2 linked regions of the Methylorubrum populi genome follow. The protein of the gene in region 1 interacts with the protein of each later gene in a pairwise test. Links are inferred from orthologs where the notes say so. Each region holds a gene or a part of one and is shown on either strand. Other genes may lie near its edges. The genes, in order: clpA and MPPM_RS18730.

Region 1 (3,392 bases):
CGATCATGCGGCGGCAAAGTGAGGACGAGCGGGACCGGACAGTTTCACGCACCTCACTGGCGCAGCCGCCGATCGGCCTATAGATTGCCTCTTGAGCACCGCACCCCTCGCCGGGGCGCCGGTGCCGAAGGGCTGCCAGACCAGGGTCGCTTCGATTCAGATGTCTTCCAAGCTGATCCAGAACGACGTGCAGGAGGCGGATCGGGGGCGGGTTCCGGTGCGTGCGGCTTCGACCCCGCGCAATCCGGGCGACGACGATCGTTCGGGCACCGCGATCATCACCCGCACCAAGCCGCGGGCGAAACGGCCGAGCCTGTATCGCGTGCTGCTGCTCAACGACGATTACACGCCGATGGAGTTCGTCGTGCATGTCGTCGAGCGCTTCTTTAACAAAAGTCACGAAGACGCCTACCAGATCATGATGCACGTCCACCACAATGGCGTGGGGGAGTGCGGCGTGTTCACCTACGAAGTCGCGGAAACGAAAGTGACGCAGGTGATGGATTTCGCCCGCAAGCACCAACATCCGCTTCAGTGCGTTATGGAAAAGAAATAGGCATCCAGCGAAGGCCAGAGCATTGCCAAGCTTCTCACGCAGCCTCGAGCAAGCCCTCCACCGCGCCCTGGCCCTGGCCGGAGAGCGCCGCCACGAATACGCGACCCTCGAACATCTCCTGCTCGCGCTCGTCGATGACCAGGATGCCGCCGCCGTGATGCGGGCCTGCAACGTCGAGATCGACGTGCTGCGCCGCAATCTCGTCGAGTATGTCGACACCGAACTCTCGAACCTGACGGGCGACGGGCGCCAGGACGCCAAGCCGACCGCCGGCTTCCAGCGCGTCATCCAGCGCGCGGTAATCCACGTGCAGTCGTCGGGCCGCGAGGAGGTCACCGGCGCCAACGTGCTCGTCGCGATCTTCGCCGAGCGCGAGAGCCACGCCGCCTACTTCCTGCAAGAGCAGGACATGACCCGCTACGACGCGGTGAACTACATCAGCCACGGCATCGCCAAGCGGCCGGGCGCCTCCGAGGCCAAGCCCGTGCGCGGTGCCGAGGAGGAGAGTGCCTCAGAGCGCCCCGGCGGAGAGGACAACGAGGCGCGGCCGAAGAAGAAGGGCGACGCGCTGGAGGCCTACTGCGTCAACCTCAACAAGAAGGCGCGCGACGGCAAGATCGATCCGCTGATCGGCCGCCATTCCGAGGTCGAGCGCACGATCCAGGTGCTCTGCCGCCGCCAGAAGAACAACCCGCTGCTGGTGGGCGACCCCGGCGTCGGCAAGACGGCGATCGCCGAGGGCCTCGCGCGGAAAATCATCCAGCACGAGGTGCCGGAGGTACTGGCCGACGCGACGGTCTTCTCCCTCGACATGGGCACGCTGCTCGCCGGCACCCGCTACCGCGGCGACTTCGAGGAGCGCCTCAAGCAGGTGATGAAGGAGATCGAGGCGCATCCCAACGCCATCATGTTCATCGACGAGATCCACACCGTGATCGGTGCGGGCGCCACGTCGGGCGGCGCGATGGACGCCTCGAACCTGCTGAAGCCCGCGCTGGCGTCGGGCGCCCTGCGCTGCATCGGCTCGACCACCTACAAGGAGTACCGCCAGTACTTCGAGAAGGATCGCGCCCTGGTGCGCCGGTTCCAGAAGATCGACGTCAACGAGCCGTCGATCCCGGACACGATCGAGATCCTCAAGGGCCTCAAGCCCTATTTCGAGGAGTTCCACAAGCTGAAATACACCACCGATGCCGTGAAGGCGGCGGTGGAGCTGTCAGCCCGCTACATCAACGACCGCAAGCTGCCCGACAAGGCGATCGACGTGATCGACGAAACCGGCGCCTCGCAGATGCTGGTGCCGGAGGCGCGCCGCAAGCGCACCATCGGCGTCAAGGAAATCGAGACCACCATCGCCACGATGGCGCGCATCCCGCCCAAGACCGTGTCGAAGGACGACGCGGTGGTGCTCAAGAACCTGACCGAGAACCTGAAGCGGGTCGTCTACGGCCAGACCAACGCCATCGAGGCGCTGACCTCGGCGATCAAGCTGGCCCGCGCCGGCCTGCGCGATCCCGACAAGCCGATCGGCTCCTACCTGTTCGCCGGCCCGACCGGCGTCGGCAAGACCGAGGCCGCCAAGCAGCTGGCCGCCTCGCTCGGCGTCGAGATGCTGCGGTTCGACATGTCGGAATACATGGAGCGCCACACGGTCTCGCGGCTCATCGGCGCGCCGCCCGGCTATGTCGGCTTCGATCAGGGCGGTCTGCTCACCGACGGGATCGACCAGCACCCGCACTGCGTGCTCCTGCTCGACGAAATCGAGAAGGCGCATCCGGACCTGTTCAACATCCTGTTGCAGGTCATGGACCACGGCAAGCTGACCGACCACAACGGCAAGCAGGTCGATTTCCGCAACGTCATCATCATCATGACCTCGAACGCGGGTGCCTCCGATCTGGCGAAGTCGGCCTACGGCTTCACGCAGTCGAAGCGCACGGGTGACGACGTGGAGGCGATCAACCGCCTGTTCGCGCCGGAATTCCGCAACCGTCTCGACGCGATCATCTCGTTCGGCCACCTGCCGAAAGAGGTCGTGGCCAAGGTCGTCGACAAGTTCGTGCTCCAGCTCGAGGCGCAGCTGGCCGACCGCAACGTCACGATCGAGCTCTCGGACGAGGCCCGCGACTGGCTCGTGGAGAACGGCTACGACGATGCGATGGGCGCCCGGCCCATGGCCCGTCTGATCCAGTCCACGATCAAGACGCCGCTCGCCGACGAGGTGCTGTTCGGCCGTCTCAAGGACGGCGGCGCGGTCAAGGTCGTGCTGAAGAAGCCGGAGGGTGAGGACGGCAAGGGTGAAACCGGAAAGGGCAAGGGCGAGCTCGGCTTCGAGTTCCCCGCCGGCCCGGTCACGCCGAAGCCGGAGAAGGACGTTACCAACGCCACCAAGCGCAAGCGCTCCAAACCACGCTCGGCGCCGCGCAAGAAGGCGACCAAGCGTGACGGCGGCCCGTCCGGTGGGGGCTCATCGGGCGGCGGCTCGGTCCGCACCGTGCCGAAGGTCCCGCTCAAGGTCTGACGGAACGAGGCCGCTCACGCGCAAGAGTGAGCGGCCTTCGAGGCCGGTGCGGGTTGCGTTCCCGTGCCGCCTCCCGGATATGGACGGCGCCGCGCTCTGTGAGAGGTCGCGGCATCGGCCAGCAATGGGGGTAGCATGACGAGCGACGCGCAGGAGGAGCCCCTCACGCCTGTCGCGCCACAGCCGGTTTCGCCCCGGCCGAAGCCGCTGACGTCCCGCGAGAGACGACGCCGTCGCCGCAAGGCTCGCCACCGCGGCGAGGAGATCCTCGGCTGGATTCTGGTGCCGGTGATTCTGTTCGGTCTGTTCTGGGGC
Region 2 (3,640 bases), 1.6 Mb from region 1 along the record:
ACGACGGGCGTAATGGCGGGCCTCCTGATGACCGAGGATCCCTCCGTCACCCTGCCGATCGATCCGGCGCTCGCCGTCGATTCGCTTCTCGGCGACCTGATCACGCTGACGCCCCCGCCGCTCGGCGCGAGCAAGCCGATGCGGATCTACCGCATCATCAGCGACAACGCCCGAACCATGCTCGGGACCATCTATCTGCCCGCTGGCCGTCTCGTGATCGACTCGAAGCGGCCGGTGGCGGACCTTTCCGCCTACACCGTTGTCGTGGCCCAGCAGATCAACCTCTACGAGGGCCCGAACCTCTACCTTAACGCGGATTACAACCGCTCGAGCGTCCCGGTCCCGAAAGGTGTCGGCCCGATCTCAGGGCGGCTCGTCATCAGCCAGTAGCCTTATCAGCCAGTCGCCTTCGCGATCCGTGCCGGAGCCCCGATCCGCTCCAGTGCGAGACCCTTCCCGCGAGAGACATCCCGTGCGCAGCCCGTTCACGAACCCGATCCGCTCGCTGTCCGGACGGCTCGCGCTCGCCGTGGCCAGCGCCGTGGCGATCGCCCTCCTCCTCCTGACCGGCCTCTCGACCTGGCGCGAGGTCGAGCGCTACGCCGCCGCCAAGCGCGAAGCCCTGCGGATGACCGCGCAGATCCTGGCCGCCAGCGCCGCGCAGGCGACGGCGCAGGGCGATGAGGCGGCGGCGCTGAGCACGCTGCGGGCGATCGCCCACGGGCAGGCCCTGGTCTACGCCTCGGTCGAGCGGGCCGACGGCGAGATCCTCGCCGAGCAGGGCATCGGCCTGCGGCTCTCGGACGACATCGACCTCGATCGGGGCTCGGTCTCGCCCCTCGATCTCATGACGACGCGGACCCTGCGCGTCTCGGTCCCGATCCTGGAGAACGCCCGCCCGATCGGGCGCGTCGTCCTGGTCTCGGACAACCGCGACCTGGCCGAGCGCATCGCCGAGGTCGGCCTCACGGCGGTGCTTGCCGGGCTGCTCGCCCTCGCGCTCGGGCTCGCCGTCTCGATGGGGCTGCAGCGCAGCGTCACCCGACCGCTGGCGGCACTCGCCCGGACCATGGACGGGGTGCGCCTCGGCCACGACTACTCGAAGCGCGCGGAGGCCGGCAGCGGCGAGGTCGGCGCGCTGGCCGAGAGCTTCAACGACCTTCTGCGGGCGGTCAACGAGCGCGACCGGGCGATCGCGCGCTACAATGCGGGCCTGGAGGAGGAGATCCGGCTGCGGACCCACGACCTGATCGAGGCCAAGCAATCCGCCGACGAGGCCAACGCGGCCAAGTCCGTCTTTCTCGCGACCATGAGCCACGAGATCCGCACGCCGATGAACGGCATGCTGGTGATGGCGGAACTCCTGGCCTCGGCCGATCTGCCGCCGCGCCAGCAGCGCTACGCCAGGGTCATCGCCCGTTCCGGCCAATCCCTGCTCGCCATCATCAACGACATCCTCGATTTCGCGAAGGTGGAAGCCGGCCGCCTGGAGGTGGAACGCATCCCCTTGAGCCCGCGCGACGTCGCCGACACCGTCGTGACCCTGTTCGCCGAACGCGCGGCGTCCGCGGGGCTCGACCTCGCGGCGCAGATCGATGGCGACGTGCCGCGCACGCTCCTTGGCGATCCGGTACGGCTTGGGCAGGTGCTCGGCAATTTCGTCTCGAACGCGCTGAAGTTCACTGCCGCCGGCCACGTCCTGGTGCGGATGGCGATGGAGCGGGAGGCGTCCGGTCCGGTCCTGCGCATCGCCGTGTCCGACACCGGCATCGGCATCCCGCAGGACCGGCTGGCGGGGATCTTCACCGCCTTCACCCAGGCCGACCAGTCGATCGCCCGCCGCTTCGGCGGCACCGGGCTGGGGCTGTCGATCGCCGAGCGCCTGATCGTCGCCATGGGCGGCCGCGTCGGCGTCGAGAGCCGCCTCGGCGAGGGCTCGACGTTCTGGGCGCGCATCCCGGTCGAGGGGGCGGAGAGCGCCGGGCCGACCGTCCGCCGTGCCTCCGCGGTGCCCGCCGCGATCCGCTTCGGCGCGGTCGGCGCGGCGACGCGCGCCGCTCTGACGGCCGATCTGCGGGCCGCCGGTTTCCGACCCGCGCCGTCCGGCGACGGCCACTGGATCCTCGAGGCGTCAGAGCTACGGGAAAGCGGCCGCCCGGAGGGCGCGGGCCGGGTCGTCGCGCTGGTGCCGATCGGCGACGGCTCCGGTCCCGGTCTCGTCAGAGACGGTCTGGCCGATGCCGTGCTGCGCCGTCCCCTCGCCCAGGCCGAATGGCGCCCGCTCCTGGCTGCCCTTGCCGAAGGCGCCCCCCTCGCCGTCGAGGCTCCCGAGGTGGACGAGAGCCCGGCCGCCGCCCTGCCCTCCTTCGCCGGCGCACGGGTGCTCCTGGCCGACGACAGCGCCGTCAACCGCGAGGTCGCGGCCGAAGCGCTCGGCCGTTTCGGGGTGCGCGACATCGTCTGCGTCGAGGACGGCCAAGCCGCGGTGGAGGCCGCCGCCGCGAACCGCTTCGATCTCGTCCTGATGGACGGAAGCATGCCGGTGCTGGACGGCTTCAGCGCGGCCGCCGCGATCCGCGCCCGGGAGGCGCGCGACGGGGCGGAGCGGGTGCCGATCGTGGCGCTCACCGCCCATGTCGTCGGTGACGGGGCCGAATCCTGGCAGGCGGCGGGCATGGACGGCCTGCTCGCCAAGCCGTTCACCCTAGCGCAGCTCGGCGCGCTGCTGGCACGGCACCTGCCCGGCGTGATCCGCGACGATCCCGCGGAGGCCGTGCCGCCATCGATGCCGATTCCGGCAATGTCGGAGGTGGCGCTGCTCGACGAGCCGACCATCGCCAACCTGGAGGAACTCGGCGACCGGGATTTCCTGGAACGCATTCTCCACCTCTACGTCGCTCAGGCGCCTCAGGCGCTCCTGGCGCTCGAAGACGCCCTCGCCCGTGACGACGCCCCGGACGTGGCCCGTGCCGCCCACGGCCTCAAATCGATGAGCGCCAATATCGGTGCGGCCCAGGTGAAGGATCGCGCCGGTGCGATCGAGCGGGCGGCCCGCGACGGCAACCTGGCCAGCCTCGCCGATGGGGCGTCCGGCCTGGACGATCTGCTCGCCCGCACCGTGAGCGCGCTTCATCTCCGTCTCGGGCTGCGCGCCGAAAGGGGGCCGGACGAGACCGCTCGCGGGCAAGGCGCGCTCGAACGCTGCTGAGGATTGCGTGAGGGGCGAGCGGGGCCGGTCCGGTTGTCCGGCCCCCGCCGCTCGTGGGAAGGCCGGCTCAGGCGGCCTGCGTCTCGGAGGCGGTGTCGTCGCGGCCGAGGGTGAGGAAGGCCTGGACGGCGGTCCAGCGGCTCAGGAATGCCTCGACGACGCTCGGGTCGAAGTGGGAGCCGGCGTTCTCCTGCAGAAAGGCGCGGGCCCGCTCCGGCGACCAGGCTTGCTTGTAGGGCCGCTCGGTCGTCAGCGCGTCGAACACGTCGGCCACCGCGACGATGCGGCCGGCTTGGGGGATGGCCTCGCCCTTCAGGCCGTGCGGGTAGCCGGCCCCGTCCCAGCGCTCGTGGTGGCTGCCCGCGATCTCGGCCGCGAGCCGCATGACGGGCGATTCGCTGCCGCCCAGGATGCGCCGGCCCCGATCGGCGT

Evidence for each region.
Region 2: the proteins of clpA (region 1) and MPPM_RS18730 interact in binary tests that used the Escherichia coli proteins (3 or more experiments, as listed by UniProt). The link is inferred for Methylorubrum populi from one-to-one orthologs.

Annotation. Positions count from the first base shown.
Region 1 is NZ_AP014809.1:5,616,486-5,619,877, forward strand. The notes cover bases 245-3,327. They hold clpA (ATP-dependent Clp protease ATP-binding subunit ClpA), read left to right. Parts: upstream 245-578; coding sequence 579-3,077; downstream 3,078-3,327. Other genes in these bases: clpS (ATP-dependent Clp protease adapter ClpS), read left to right, coding at 245-556; MPPM_RS26160 (hypothetical protein), read left to right, coding at 3,213-3,327. In the rest of the region: more of clpS, read left to right, coding at 161-244; more of MPPM_RS26160, read left to right, coding at 3,328-3,392. UniProt on the Escherichia coli protein: ATP-dependent specificity component of the ClpAP protease. It directs the protease to specific substrates. It has unfoldase activity. The primary function of the ClpA-ClpP complex appears to be the degradation of unfolded or abnormal proteins.
Region 2 is NZ_AP014809.1:4,055,900-4,059,539, reverse strand. The notes cover bases 78-3,408. They hold MPPM_RS18730 (hybrid sensor histidine kinase/response regulator), read left to right. Parts: upstream 78-472; coding sequence 473-3,208; downstream 3,209-3,408. Other genes in these bases: MPPM_RS18725 (HD-GYP domain-containing protein), read right to left, coding at 3,276-3,408; MPPM_RS18735 (TadE/TadG family type IV pilus assembly protein), read left to right, coding at 78-390. In the rest of the region: more of MPPM_RS18735, read left to right, coding at 1-77; more of MPPM_RS18725, read right to left, coding at 3,409-3,640. UniProt on the Escherichia coli protein: Member of the two-component regulatory system UvrY/BarA involved in the regulation of carbon metabolism via the CsrA/CsrB regulatory system. Phosphorylates UvrY, probably via a four-step phosphorelay.